3 regions of the Lentibacillus sp. JNUCC-1 genome follow, and region 3 is predicted to be linked to each of the others. Evidence: riboswitches for the same ligand, from Rfam matches in the RefSeq annotation. Region 3 holds a riboswitch; each other region holds the start of a gene.

Evidence for each region. A riboswitch is a leader RNA that binds a small molecule or an ion and turns the genes downstream of it on or off. The one in region 3 is predicted to bind cyclic di-GMP.
Region 1: another riboswitch for cyclic di-GMP. It lies ahead of JNUCC1_RS09260 (anti-repressor SinI family protein); the one in region 3 lies ahead of JNUCC1_RS19045 (anti-repressor SinI family protein).
Region 2: another riboswitch for cyclic di-GMP. It lies ahead of JNUCC1_RS02945 (competence type IV pilus major pilin ComGC); the one in region 3 lies ahead of JNUCC1_RS19045 (anti-repressor SinI family protein).

The regions. Positions count from the first base shown of each region.
Region 1 covers NZ_WHOH01000001.1:1,974,322-1,979,404, forward strand. Annotated here, with positions in the region: one part of gene JNUCC1_RS09245 (IS3 family transposase) at 1-287, opposite strand, end outside; one part of gene JNUCC1_RS09245 (IS3 family transposase) at 287-755, opposite strand; gene JNUCC1_RS09250 (hypothetical protein) at 1,146-1,730, shown strand; gene JNUCC1_RS09255 (DUF6612 family protein) at 1,778-2,749, shown strand; gene JNUCC1_RS09260 (anti-repressor SinI family protein) at 3,445-3,567, opposite strand; cyclic di-GMP riboswitch class I at 3,593-3,684, opposite strand; gene JNUCC1_RS09265 (DUF4870 domain-containing protein) at 3,752-4,180, opposite strand; gene JNUCC1_RS19495 (response regulator transcription factor) at 4,300-4,995, opposite strand; gene JNUCC1_RS09275 (ATP-binding protein) at 5,021-5,083, opposite strand, start outside.
Region 2 covers NZ_WHOH01000001.1:614,846-619,928, forward strand. Annotated here, with positions in the region: gene pilO (type 4a pilus biogenesis protein PilO) at 1-31, opposite strand, end outside; gene JNUCC1_RS02935 (PilN domain-containing protein) at 21-566, opposite strand; gene pilM (type IV pilus biogenesis protein PilM) at 581-1,456, opposite strand; gene JNUCC1_RS02945 (competence type IV pilus major pilin ComGC) at 1,592-2,011, opposite strand; cyclic di-GMP riboswitch class II at 2,039-2,121, opposite strand; gene JNUCC1_RS02950 (type II secretion system F family protein) at 2,230-3,429, opposite strand; gene JNUCC1_RS02955 (type IV pilus twitching motility protein PilT) at 3,446-4,480, opposite strand; gene JNUCC1_RS02960 (GspE/PulE family protein) at 4,495-5,083, opposite strand, start outside.
Region 3 covers NZ_WHOH01000003.1:185,622-190,704, reverse strand. Annotated here, with positions in the region: partial or broken gene pcrA (DNA helicase PcrA) at 1-2,009, opposite strand, end outside; gene JNUCC1_RS11310 (heptaprenylglyceryl phosphate synthase) at 2,028-2,708, opposite strand; gene JNUCC1_RS19045 (anti-repressor SinI family protein) at 3,069-3,209, opposite strand; cyclic di-GMP riboswitch class I at 3,227-3,315, opposite strand; gene JNUCC1_RS11300 (LPXTG cell wall anchor domain-containing protein) at 3,418-4,059, opposite strand; gene sipW (signal peptidase I SipW) at 4,087-4,653, opposite strand; gene tapA (amyloid fiber anchoring/assembly protein TapA) at 4,653-5,083, opposite strand, start outside.

The sequences.
Region 1 (5,083 bases), on a different contig from region 3:
AGGTAAATCGGCATATGATTCCTGGTTTACAACCTCCAGAATTTCGGTTCTTTCTTCTTCTGATATTTTGTTCTTGGGTATTGGCCGCTCTGCGTGAGGACGTTGATCGATCTTGACATCGCCTTCAGCCACCCACCTTTGATAAGTCCGTACGTGAATATGCAATTCTTCACATGCTTTTGAAAGACGCGCGCCATTTCGATTGGCTTCCTGAATTAATTCTACGGCACGTAAGCGATCTGACGGATCGATCATTCGTCCTCTTGGTCCCCCCAAATCGCTCGGGCCTTTTTTCTAAGAAGTAACAACGCAGCCGCTTCCGCCAATGCTTTCTCCTTCTTTTTTAGATCTTTTTCTAAAGACTGTGATCGTTGTTTTTCCTCTTTCAACTGTCCATTCAGCTCTTTAGACAAGCCAAGAGCTTTTCCATTCGCCTGAAGGCAAGCTTCTTGCCAGGCATTGATCTGTTCGCGGTATAAGCCTTTTTTCCGGCAATATTCCGCTATTTCTTTCTCGTTCATGGCATATGTCTCCATGACGACAAGAAACTTATCTTCGCTGCTCCATCGATCGCTGGTTTGCCCATTGCCAGGAGCTGCGTTACCAGACGCTCTGGCCTCCTTTCGCCACTTATACAGTGTCACGTCTGAGATGCCAGTCTCTTTACTCAATGCTTTCACTGATTCATTTTGTGGTGGCATCATCCGCTTCAATGCCGCCGTTTTTTGTTCCTCTGAATATCGCTTATTTGTCATTACGATGACCTCCGTGTGATTTAGTTAATCATACCACGTTTGCCTCGTACGACAACTATCCTAACAGAGGGGGACATCCAAGTGACGTACGTCTGAAATACCCCTCAATTATTCGGGGTTTAACGATATTAATTGCGAACACAGCGAAAAACAAAGCGCGGTACATCAATGGTTTGAGAGAAAAAGCTACATATTGACAGTAAAGCCCATAACTATGGTAAGGAAGAGGTCGCCAGTTCGAATCTGGCTGGAAGCTTACTGAATCAACACTCCAATGACACTGTTCTTTTACATAAGAACAGTGTCATTTTTTGTTTCTTAACTTTGAGTTAACCTTCAGTCCATATAATGTAAATGTGTTATTAAAGGATAGAAGGAGGAAGAAATATAATGAAACAATATTTGCTGATTTTGATCGTCGGTACTATGGGTATGCTCCTTTTTGGTTGTGGCACTTTCACTCTTAAAGACGAGAATGGTGAAGAAACGACTGTCGATGTAAGTAATGCAAAAGATGGGAAAGTCAGCATCAATGATAAAGAAGGTGGCAGTATTGATATTGATTCGGATGAGAAAGGAAACACAAAAATGAAGATGAAAACAAATGAAGGGGAGTTTTCATCAGAGTCAGGCGAAGACACAGAACTTCCTGATGGTTTTCCTGAAGAGTTTCCAATACCAGAAAGTGCTGAGATCACCATGGTAAATACAATCACAGAGGACGACGCAACTGTTTATTCAGTTCATTTCTCATTTACTGATGACAGTGAAAGTTTATATGACGCGGTAAAAGATTATGCAGACATCAGAGGCCTGGAGATACAGTTAGATAATAAAACAGAAAGAGATGGAAATAAGAGCTATATGCTCTCGGCAAATAATTCGGATGATGAAGATTCTGAGTACTTCACTGTGAATATAGGCCAATTTGAAGCGCAAACTGGAACAGTGACTTATGGTGTTTCCAAAAAATAGACAGAAGTTAAATAAGGTGGTGTTTAAATGTGTGGGAGGAGCGCATATTGAAAAGGTTTATTCTTTTGATTATGTTGTTTTGCGTTGTGCTTCTTGTGGCATGCAATCAAAACGACTCAAATGCTCCCGTGAATAGCACTAGTGGAGATGTACCGATAAAAGAAGTAACAAGAAGTGCACAAAATGACGATAAAGAAGAATCTGATACCACGGATTTGGAGGGGGAAGCAGAGACAACGGAAGAAGCAGAATCAACTGATGACAATGATGGAGAGGATATGGTAATAGACGCTGAAACCATTCTGCGACAGTCATTTGAAGCCATGGCTGATTTGAACAGTGTTCATATGAACGGAAGGACCGATATAAAAGAAATTATGGATGGTCAGACCGTTGTTGAAGAAAAGAAGCTGGATATGACTATGCTTTTAAAAGAACCTTATTCCAAGCATTTTGCACTTGAAATCCAGAGTAATGCTGCTAAACCAATCGTATCAGAAGTCTATGAAATGAGTGATGTTCATTACATCCATTCTTCTGTTCATGAGGTAGAGTGGGGTGTTGTTCCCAATCCCAATGGCGGTCAACAATTGTCGCCATTTATACAAGATGCACAGATTGAGGCGCATCTTATGTATAGTGATCAATTTGAGGTTATTGAGACTGAGGGTGAATATGTGCTCACATTTTCAGGCGAGTATGACCAAATCAGATCCTCTCTTTACGGTGGGGTAAAAGACATGTTGCAAATGCTGGAGAAAGAATTACCGATGGATCTTGAGGAAATGAACAGTTCCTATGAAATGGTCATTGATCAAGATACAGCGTTTGTAAAAGAATATCAAATTCATTACGAAGCCCAAGTGCCTGAAGAACAAGGGGAATATAACATTTCAATCGATACTGCGATAACATTGGATGGGTTTAATGAACTTAACGAAATTAGCGTCCCACAAACCATCATAGACGAAGCCGTCACAATGGTTGATAACGACGGAAACGCACTAATGGGAAACTAAACCCTCCCTGAATCTGCACTTTTAATAAATAATTGACACAAACTGCGAACTAATGAATATTTGACTCATACTCAAGATGAGAGAACCGTGATTTGCGCTCCGGGAAGTCGCTTTAACTTTATCACAGCTCAAGTGCGACATCTGTTCAAGAAACCCACTTTCACAGTGTCTTCTAGCCGCGGGCACGGCCTCAGCCTCCTTGCCCCGGCAAGGGGTATGTCGACGTTGTCCGCAAAGGACGGTCTTAGTCGACCATCCTTAGTGTAGCTCGCTGCGGGGTCTTCGGACTCGTGCTGTTCCCGCAGGAGTCGACTTCCCTCCGCTCCAATCACTCTATTTAATTTAGTGGCTTGGACGGTTCTACTCGCATATGAGTTAGAGAATAACCTCTCACACCTAGCTCGGGGAAAACGCGGAGACTCCTGTGGGATGAAAAGCCTCGGTGAGGCCCCGGAGCGCGCAGTAGGGGAAGGAAGGCTAAAACCGTGACGTCCTGTCACAACGCCTTCATGACCCACCTCCTGTGGGCCCGAGGCTCATCAGCGCCCACTGGACGCGGAGTGTTTTCCCCGAGCGGTTGCCAGTGGCAGTCATAAGTTAGTTTGCAGTTTACGGAAAATATGAAATTTCCTCATATAAAAAGCCAGGCCAGGACACGAGTTGTTTTTGTCTGGGCCTGGCTTTTGTAAGGAGTTTCAGGCATTAGCTTTTTTAGTATTTTTTAATAGAAACGTTCTGACTTCTTCTGCAGTAAGTCCTAAAAGTTTTGCTGTTTTAATCAACTCCAACCACTCTTCATCGAGTATTTGATCAGACATAACCACATTCCCGCCCCCAGAATGTCCCGGTAACCCAGCCGTCATTGTTGATGTACCACCAACATTAGACCTGTGATTTTGCGTCCTCACCTTTCAATGAGTTTGCCTTTTTCAGAATACGTTTATTGAAATTCCTATGCGAGTCACTAAGAAAATTGGCAGTCGTTAAAAGGTTGTTTTCACTCTATTTATTGCCCATTTGATCCAGTTGTTTTTCAGCTATATTCCCGGCGATAGGAAGCTTGAATTCCTTTCCTTGATAAGCTTTTAACATTAACACAATCCACAACACAACGGAAAGCGGTGAAAGCAGAAGCCCGATGATCCAGCCGATCAGCGGAATGGCTGTCAGTACGAGGCTTGCTACAAATATGATGACAAATGTAACAATCGATTGCAGGGCATGGAATCGGACAAAACGGTCTTCTTTTTCAATAACAAGAAAAACAATACCAGTTACAAAGCCAGCTAAGTAGCATAATAGTGCAGCTACATTTCTATCGAGTCCTGTCGATGTTTTTTTCTCTGATTCTTGTGCTTGAGCGCCTTCTATAGAGGCACCTTCTTCTTTAAAGACCGTTTGCTCTTTGTTATCAGGTTGATTTTCGCTCATTTAATACCCTCCCCTATATATTTGGATGTCAATAACACTTTGACTTTTCCAGGTTGTGTAAATGAATATACCAGCCAAAGGTTAAGTCTTGGTTAACTATTTGCATAAAAAGAAAAAATTCATTGATCAATCAGATGCAAATACATAACCCAATCCACGAACTGTTTGGATATATTTTGGGTTTGCAGGGTCTGCTTCGAGCTTTCTACGTAAATGGCTGATATGAACCTTAACAGTTTGAATGTCCCCAGCGGATTCGAATCCCCAGACATGATCGTATATCTTTTCGGCACTCCAGATTTGCTGCGGACGTTTGGCGAGCAGAATGAGTACTTGCATTTCTTTGGCAGAGAGGGGGATAAGCTGCTCGTTAATGTAACATTGATAGCGGGAAAGGTGAATCTTAAGTTCATCAAAAATAAGCCATTTGGATTCTGAGTCCCCCTCTGGTGATAACGCCGAAGATTCGCCCTTATTCTAGCTTCAAGCTCGGCATAATCAAATGGTTTAATGAGGTAGTCATCTCCGCCTAATTCAAAGCACTTTACTTTATCCATGACGCTTCTGCGTACACTTAAGAAGATTATCGGAAGGGTTCTTTTTTTCCTGATTTCGCGGCAGACTTCAAATCCGTCCATACCTGGCATCTCAATATCCAGCAATATGAGATCGGGAAGTTCAAGATCTATCAGATTGAGACCATCCTGTCCGCTGGCTGCGGTCAGGACGGTGTAATCTTTTTTCTCTAAATAAAATTGAATCATATCTCGTATACTCTCTTCATTGTCAACGATCAGAATTGTTTCTTTCAACATGGTTGTCTTTACCCTCCTTTGACAATTATGCAGTATAAATTGGTAAAGCAATGAAAAAGGTGGTGCCTCGGCCAAGCTGACTCTCAGC
Region 2 (5,083 bases), on a different contig from region 3:
GCGTATGGGTTCTGTTCCAATTACTCAGCATCCGGACTCAACTCCTCACGCAAAATTCCCGAATCAATCGACAGCGTTAACAGCGCCGTATAGCCATCCCCATCTCTAGACACATCAGTGAGTTCAGCATCCAGCATATACGGTTCCTGAAGCAATTTATCAAGATAATCGGATACTGCTTCCAGTGATGCGAATGCTGCTTCAACTTGAAAATCTTCCCCGCCACTGTAGGTGATGCTGGTTAACTGCTTCGGATCCCCCAGGGTGTTAAGGGCATTTTCATACAAGCTGACTGTCGGAACCGCATTTTGCTCAATGGCGGTCAAAGCATCCCGCGTGCTTTCCAGCTGTCGTGCTGAACCATTAGCTTCCTGCTGTTCAGCCACTTCAACTTGCAAATTCGATAGTGTCGACTTTTCTGTCTGTATCGCGCTGTTTAAGCTTTGCCGCTGGACAAACAGAAGCGTGATCACGATGGCAATTAAGATGAGAAAAATGGCCAGCAGGAAAACAGGCAGACGCGTTTGTTTCTGTTGTTTTTCTAGAAAGTTAATTTCCGTATTCATCTCATGCCCACCTTCTAACTGCCATTCTTCAAACCAAGTCCAATCACATCGATATACGCATCAGACAGCTCTGTTTCCGGAAAATCATGGATCGGTAAAGTCAAACGTTCAGCAAGCTTTTGCTTCACCACTGGCAAAAATGAGAAATCGCCTGATACGACCAACTGTTCAACCCGATGCACGCCCTTTGTGATCGAGTATTGATAAAAATCGGTGATCCGATTAATTTCAATGATATATTCGTTGATGATTTGATCTGCCTGTTCCGCTGTCATCTCTTCGTCAGCTGCAATCTTCATGTATCTGCTGAAAACAGCTTTATGGTGCTTGAACGCCGTCAGCATTAAAGCATCCCGGTTCCAATGAATCAACAACACATGCTCAGCAGGGTTTTCAGCTGTTTGATAAAAGTAACGATACACAGAAAGCGACGTCAAATCGGCAATCACCGGCTGCAGCCCTGCATCTGAAAAAGCTTTTTTATATGTATTGATTTTATCTTTCGGATAGGCGTAAACCCGGACTTTCGTTGTCCCTTCTTCACTGTCGAGCAGATCGATCGCGAGCGCGGGATCGTTGAACGGCAAATAAAAACTGTTGCCAATCTGTGTCCGCACATATCCCACAGCCTCTTCTTTGGACAGCGTTGCTGGGACGTCCAAATCTCGGATTACGACTGTATCATCGACCAAGCAAAACGCTAAGTCTTTACGTTTCCAGCGATGTTCCTGAACCAATTGCTGAACCGTATTCTCAAATGCTTTCGGATCGGCAATCTTCCCGTCATGCATCGTCCCCTCCGGCAATTCCCGTTCCCCGTGGACAACGATACTGTCGGGTGTATGATTTTTATGAAAAGCATAGCGGATCACCCGGTTCGTTACGACCATATTGACCCTGCTATTGTTAAAAATGCCCAAAAGATCACCTGCTTAAGGAATAATGTAGTATGTATGAGTGTAACATATTAGCTTTGAAAAACGCCTTGCAGGTTTTGCAAGGCGTTTTGTTTATGCGTAAGTTATTTAGGTATCATCACTCGCAGATCCAACTTCAGCATCAGTATCTTCAGGGTAAGCAGCCCCATCAAATTGATAGGTTATTTTAGTTCCTGATTTAGATACGGTTACTTCACCTGAGTATACACTTTCTTCATTTCCAGGTTCTGTAGGGACTTCAGCAAGATATCCTTTTGTATTTAGATCCGAAACAGTGTAAGTGGCTCCTTCGTCTGGTTGTCCTTCTTCTAGGTAGGCAAGTCTCGCAGCATTTAATATCAAATCAACGTTAGCTTGATCTGCATCCTTCTTAGAATTATCAATCACATTCCCAATACTAGGTATGGCAATCGCTAAAATAATTCCCAAAATCGCTATAACAGCCAACAGCTCAACAAGGGTAAACCCTTTTTCCTGTTTAAATCTTCTCTTCAATCTTTCCAACATAACGCTTCTCCCCTTTATGTAAATAGGTTTTTGAGCGTCGGTTGCACTAGCTGCTCCAGATTATCCAAGTGCCCAGATACAGATAATCCTTCCTTGCACCACTACTTTTGTCCTACTTTCATTGTACTAGATTCATAGAATAAAATCTACCTCTTTAGACAAGTTTTTACATGATACTTCAATTTCTGTCACATATACCCGTCTACTTTACAATTTTATTACTGAATGTTTTCAAACAACGAGAACATCGGAATGACAACTGCCATAATCACGCTGCCGACAATTACAGTCAGCACAATAATCATAAGTGGTTCGATCAATGTCTTAATCCGGTTAGACAGTTGCTCTAGTTCTTCCTCGTAAAAATCAGCCGCTTTTTGCAGCATGTGATCCAGTGTTCCGGTTTTTTCACCAATCTGCATCATTTGCACGATCAGTGGCGGAAATGCCCAGTGTCCTTGCATGGGACGGGTAATCGACTCACCAATTTCTAGGGATTCGCGCGATCCTCTTAAAACGTCTTGCATCACTCTGTTACCAACAACACGTTCAGTAATTTCCATTGCTTGCAAGATTGGCACGGAACTGTTGACCAGCGTGCTCATCGTTTGCGTCATGCGAACGAGCACGGCTTTGTGTGCGAGCTGTCCAAGGAACGGGAATCGAATCTTAATAAGATCAACCTGATACGCCACTTCCGGAAATTGAATCACATATTTATAAATCAGCACAGCCGGCACGATGAGAATGACTGCGATCCACCAATACGCACTGACCACATCACTCAAGCTTAATACCAACTGTGTAAAAGCCGGAATCTCTTCACCGAATGACTGAAACATCGATACAAACTGTGGCACGATAAAGACGAGCAGAAAGATGGTCAGGAAAACCGTGATAATGCCTACAATCCCCGGGTACATCAAAGCAGAGATCAATTTCCGCCGGTTGGTATGTTCTTTTTCATAGTAATCGGCCATTTGGTTGAGAATCTCATCCAGTTTTCCGCTCGCCTCCCCGGCATAGATCATGTTCACGAGCAGCTCAGGGAAAATGTTCGGGTGCTCACTTGCGGCGACCGAGAGTGACTCCCCTTTATCGAGATGCTTATCGATATCTTCAAGCGCCAACTTAAGTGCATGGTTGTTCGTTTGCTTAGCCATCGTTTTCGTGGCTTCCGAAATCGAAATGCCGGCATTAATGAGCGTGGCGTATTGCCTGAGAAAGATCACGAAATCGGCATTTTTCAGCTTGCGATTAACGATAATATCTTTGTTCCATGGTTTTGTTTCAGCAATATCAACAATCACAAGGCCGTTTTTTTCAAGCAGGGTCAGGGCTTCGTGTTCGGTTTCGGCTTCGATTTTCCCTTTCACACGCTGTCCGGACAAACGTTTGCCGGTGTATTGAAAGTTCATCCGCTCTCCCTCCCTTTCATTGGACACTCAAAAACGGGGCGACCGTTTCGTATGAGACCACATCTTCATGCAACAGGCGTTTCAAATCCATTTCCAGCGTGTGCATGCCTTGTGCGCGTGAGGTCTGCAGGACGTTTTGGACTTGATGTAATTTTTCATTGATGATCAGATTTTTAACCGCCGACGTATTGACCAGAACCTCGGTTGCTGCTCGCCGGCCAAGGCCATCTTTTGTCAAAAGAAGCCGCTGCGATACGACCGCTTTTAAAATCGTAGCAAGCTGCAGCCGGATCTGACGCTGTTGCTGTGGCGGGAATACATCGATAATCCGTTCAATCGTCGACACCGCGCCGGATGTGTGCAATGTCGCTAGCACAAGATGGCCGGTTTCAGCAGCCGTGATTGCTGTTGAAATGGTTTCAAGATCGCGCATTTCCCCTACCAGAATCACATCCGGATCCTGTCTGAGACTGGCTCGTAAACCGTTCAGGAAACTGTTTGTGTCAAAACCGACTTCCCGCTGATCAATAATGGATTGATTGTGGCTGTGTATGTATTCAATCGGGTCTTCCAGTGTAATGATATGCCTGTCCATCGTCTGATTCATATGGGCGATCATTGAGGCCAGTGTCGTACTCTTACCGCTTCCGGTCGGTCCGGTGACAAGCACAAGCCCCTGCATTTGCGTCGTAATGTCTTTCATAATCGGCGGCAAATGCAGTTCTTCAATCGACGGGATTCGCGTTGGCACCACTCTGAAAGCAAGTGACAATGCGCCGCGCTGATAAAACACATTCACTCTGAAACGGGATATGCCGGCAATGCCATGGGAAAAGTCGAGCTCCCGCTTTTCCTGCAAAATCCCCCACTCATCATCTGTCAGCAACGAGCGGACCATATTTTCCGTATCGACAGGTCGCAGCTGCTCTGTTTTCTGTTCAAACAGCTCACCGTTCACCCGAAAAACCGGTGCTTTGCCGACAGTCATATGCACATCAGAAGCCCCTTGGTGAAACGCATCTGTCAGCCATTTCTGCAATTGTTCTTCCATCGTCTGCACCGCCTTTACAACCGAATCGACACTTGCATGATTTCTTCGAGTGTCGTCTGACCGTTTTTAACTTTTTCCAAACCATCGTGAATCAGGAAGCTCATGCCGGATTCTGTTGCATATGTCCGTATATCCGCCATGGAGCGTTCGTTGAGCAGCATACTTCTGACTGTATCATCAACGACAAACACCTCATGCACCGCCATACGTCCCCGGTAGCCGACATAATGACAGCTGCTGCAGCCTTTTCCTTCATAAATATGGTCAACTTCAATGTTGTACTTTTTGAAAATATCACGTTCCATAGATGTGAGTTCATGCTCTGCTTTGCAATCCCGGCAAATGCGCCTTACAAGCCGCTGTCCCACAACCCCATTCAAGGATGATACAACCAAATACGGCTCAATCCCCATATCAATCAGGCGGGGGATCGCGTCGAGGGCGCTGTTCGTGTGCAAGGTACTGAACACGAGATGACCGGTCAACGAAGCTCTGATGGCAATTTCGGCGGTTTCCCTATCCCGGATCTCCCCGATCATAATCGTATTCGGATCCTGGCGCAAAATGGAACGCAAGCCTGATGCAAATGTTAAGCCCACACTC
Region 3 (5,083 bases):
CGGTTTGGGCTTTTCGGGGGCGAACCCGCTGCCTGTTTGCGAAGAACGGCTGCCGAACATCGTTTGTTGGGCTTCTTCTATGCCTTCGATTAAATGTTCCGGTATTTCACTGATAAACCGGCTGATCGGGTTCATATTCGTCCTGCCATATAGCGTACGCATTTTCGCATTTGTCATGTATAGCTCCTGCTCTGCTCGGGTGATACCGACATAAGCAAGACGGCGCTCTTCCTCTAGCTCTTCTTCATCAAAAATTGACCGGCTGTGGGGAAAGACGTTTTCCTCCATTCCAATCAAAAAGACAACCGGGAATTCCAGGCCTTTAGCTGAATGCAGCGTCATGAGCGTAATTTTTTCTTCATGATCGGGATCATTAGCATCAACCCGGTCAATATCCGCAATCAAAGCGAGGTCTGTCAAAAAGGCCACAAGTGTTTTATCTTCACTGGATTCTTCAAATGACTTTGTAACGGTCATGAATTCCTCCAGGTTCTCAAGACGTGATTGGGCTTCAATGGTCCGTTCATTTTTCAGCATCGTTTCATAGCCTGTCCGCTCCAGAACCGCTTCCACCATGTCTGTTGCTGTCAGGAATTCCTGTTGCTGGGACAGGGATTTGATCAGGCCTGAGAATTCTGCCAGTGCCTGAGCTGCCTTCTTCGGAACACCTGTGAAATCCACTTCTTTTGTCGCTGTAAACAAAGAAATATCATGTGCATTCGCATAGGCCCGCAGCCGTTCAATCGATGTAGCACCGATGCCCCGCTTGGGCTCGTTCACCACCCGTTCGAAACTGATGTCATCATCAGGGTTGACGATCAGGCGCAAATACGCGGTCATGTCCTTGATTTCCTTGCGCTCATAGAACTTGGTGCCGCCGATCAGCTGATAGTTCATATTGGATTTCATGAGTGTTTCCTCAATCGCACGGGACTGCGCATTTGTCCGGTATAAAATGGCGATCTCTGCAGGCGTGAATCCGCCTGATCCTGTCAGTTCCTGAATCTTTTCAGTCACAAAGAACGCTTCTTCCTGTTCAGTGGATCCTTGATAGTAATGAATGTTTTTGCCGCTGGGATTGTCTGTCCACAGATTCTTTGGCTTGCGGCCGGTGTTGTTGTCTATAACGGTGTTTGCTGCTTCAAGAATCGCTTTCGTCGACCGGTAATTCTGCTCCAAAAAGATCGTCTCTGCCGACGGATAATCCTTTTCAAACGTTAGGATGTTCTGGATGTCCGCACCTCGCCAGCGATAAATCGATTGATCGGAATCGCCGACCACACACAGGTTCTGAAACCTCGCTGCCAGAAGCTTCACGAGCTGGTACTGGGCATGGTTGGTATCCTGATACTCGTCCACATGGATGTATTGGAAACGGCGCTGATAGTACTCAAGCACTTCAGGCACACGGTTGAACAGCTGAATCGTCTGCATGATCAGGTCGTCGAAATCGAGTGCCTCATTCTTTTGCAATGTTTTCTGATAGTTTTCATAGACTTGCGCCACTTGACGCTCATAAAAATTGCCAACTTCCGCGCTGTATTTTTCAGGTGTGATCAGTTCGTTCTTGGCAGAACTGATCTGCCCGAGCATCGCCCGCGGCTCAAATTTTTTCGGGTCGATATTAAGGTTTTTAAGAATTTGTTTAATGACCGACAGCTGATCCCTGAATCCAGTATTGAAAAGTTGCGGTTATACCCGATTCGATCGATATCCCGTCTTAAAATACGCACACACATCGAATGAAAGGTGGAGACCCACATATATGCGCCTTCCGGACCGACAAGGCGTGCCACCCTGTCTTTCATTTCACGGGCCGCCTTATTGGTAAACGTAATCGCCAGCACATTGCGCGGGGCGACATCCTTTTCATCGAGCAAGTAAGCAATTCGGTGTGTCAGCACACGCGTCTTGCCGCTTCCAGCCCCTGCCATAATCAGTAAAGGACCGTCTGTATGCTGAACAGCTTCCTGCTGCTCTTTATTCAAACCTTTCAGTAATTCATGCATTTGATCACACACCTTCCTTTATGACATACCCTGAACGGCTTTAACCGTTTTAAGGGCCTGTTTTAAATTCGTGTATAAACTGTTGCCGACCACGACGATATCTGCATAGGTCTTCATCTCTTGTGCCTGCTCTGGTGTTATAATTCCTCCCCCATAGACCAAAAGGGTTTCATCCAATTCATTGCTGACCCGCTCCACCAGACCGGGATCCCCATATGTACCACTGTACTCCATGTAAAAAATCGGCAAACGAAACATCCGCTCTGCCATATAAGCATAGGTCAGAACATCGTCTTCATCCGGCATCAGACAGTTCGTATGTGTGAAGGCTTTTGCATCTTCATTTAAAATACAGTAGCCTTCCATCATAATCTCTTCCCAGTTCATCATCGGCTTGAACGTTTTAATCGCTTCGTGCTGAACATCCATCATCCATTTCTTATCTTGGCTGTTCATCACCATCGGGATGAAATAGTAATCAAAGCCCGGTGTCACTGATTCGACATTGGATATTTCCAGAATGCACGGCACAGTGTGACGGCGAATGCGCGACAGCAAATCAAGCACACCATCAAGCGTCACATCATCTGTTCCGCCAACAATGACCGCATCAGTGCCCGATTCACACACCGCATCCAGCGCTTCATCCGAAATCTCTTTCGCCGGATCCAGCTTAAATATATGTTTCCACTCATTCATTGCATAGTTCAACAGCTGACGCCTCCATCATTGTAGTACGTTCATTCATTATAACAAAAAAGCACCTGTTTGGGGTGCCTGATATCTTTCACAGATAACTTATGAGGAATCAAAAGCGCAGGCGCCTTGCTCACCCCCGAAAAGCATAAGCAAGAACGTGCAGTGGCGGTCTGTGCCACGGAGCGTTCTTGCTTATGACTCGAGGGGGTAGGCGCCGGAGCTGGAGGAATCAAAAGCGCAGGCGTCTTGCTCACCCCCGAAAAGCATAAGCAAGAACGTACAGTGACGGCACTAATATTTTTCTGTACATTAAAAAACAGGTGCAAACAAGAATTGGCCTTCTGTTTGCACCTGTTTTATTTAACATATAATATCTTGTGGTTCTTTGTCACGGTTCAGAAATGCCCTCACTTCCTTGGGCGTCAGCCCGAACGCTTTGGCTTCCCTTAACAGCTCGACCCATTCTTCATCGTATACATGTTTGTAAGTTACCTTTTCCACATTCCCGCCCCATATCCCCTGGAAATCCAGCCGTCATCGTGTAAAGTTAAACATTAGACCTGTGATTTTGCGTCGTCATTTTTCAATGAGTTTGCCCTTGTCAGGGAATGTTCTACTGAGACTATTATACTATAGAAAGGATGTTTATTTTCTGTCTTCTTTTGTCAATCGTGTACTAGTTTTGTCACGTTTGTGACGATAATTCCCGTTAACCCGCTTTGAGGGCTCTTTTCCTCTGATAGACTGCTATGAACAGACCAGCTGCCAGGGTCAAAAGACCTGCCAGTAAAAACATGAACATGGATGTTGCTGTGTACGGCAGTTTAAAACCAGATGTGCCGCTGTCGATCATACCATCAATGTAGGCGGTATCTGTTCCGCTTGCTATGGCATCTCCTTCTGCTTTAAGGACAAAAGAAAAGGAAGTGTTAAGGCCCTGAAATTCATTTCCCAAATGTTCCGGAAAGCGGATGGTGACATCCAGCGTTTCCTGTGATTTTGACTGCAAGCTGCCCGTAACCTTTGAAAAATCCGCGAGTTTTCCATTGTACAATTCATCTGTGTCTTGTTTAATTTCAAGCCATAATTCATCAAACAACAAATCTGATGGCTGATTTTTCAGCTGCATGGTATAACTGAAATTCTGAGATCCGTTGTTTTCAACCGTCACTGTTCTCGGCGCCCAATCACCAGGTTTCATATTTTCAATATTAAATAGAGAGCCACTGGGAGAAAGGTCCAGCACAACATCTCTGCTCTCTTCCGTCTCCGCAAAAGCTGTATGTCCCGGCAGCATCAAAACACAGATCCCTAATGCCAGCATCGTGCATACCGATAAGATGTTTTTCAACCCGACCCCTCCTTTTACAACGCCCGTTTAAGATGATTCCTGGTTTCTTTTTTGTTTCAATTCAAGTTCCGATAACGCTTTCCAGATAACGAATCCGGAGTAAATCAACATCAGGATACCAGGGATCAGCATAAAGAATGCGCCGTTCTTCGTTTGAATGGCGTTGACAAGGTAACCAACATAAGGAACGGTGAATCCCGTGTATTCTGCTACCACATTTCCGGATAATACCGGGCTGGAATCTTCAGCATTATTGTTGTCGCCTTTGGTCCGGTACATCACATGGTCACCACTGTTTTGAACTTCTGTTATGCGGTGGGTGATCAGCTTACCGTCTTCTTCCTGAAACGTGATAACGTCATTCGCTTTGAATCGTGTCATATCGCCGCCAGGCTTGACAGCAATGATTGATCCTGTTTGAATACCGGGCTCCATGGATCCTGACAAAACAGTCTTAAGCTGATAGCCGAACATTTCAGGCTCTCCGCCCGAAATCTTGGTCACCATCACCATGGTGGCGACACTGATGAGCAGCACAAACAATACAGTTGTTACAATATTATTGACCCATTTCATCACTTTCCGCTTTTTCATCAAGATGGTTCCTCCTCTTTCACACCAGCAGGCTCCTCAGTTTGTTCTGATTGGTCTGATTTAGTGCCTGGTGACTTTTGCTCTCTCTTTTTATCGTCATTTGATGGTTTTTCCTTTTTAGCCTCATCTTTAGCTGAATCTTGCTCTGAGTTTGTTTCCTTGGTTTTCTGCTTCTTTTCAGGTTCTCCTTCTATCTCTTCTGAGTGGTCTGTTTCCCCTTCTGCCTCAGGCTGTTCTGGTTGTTTTTCTTTTTGCTTTGCTTTTTCAGGCTCTTCATCTGTTTCGTTTTCCTGTTTGTCAGTTTCAGTGGCTGGTGGTTCTTCTTCCTCAGGTTCTGGCTCGGTTTCACAGATGACTTCAATCTTTTCGCTCCAGACCTGTGCATCTCTAGGATGATCTTCACGCTGATGAATAACGAACTGGTAAAAGC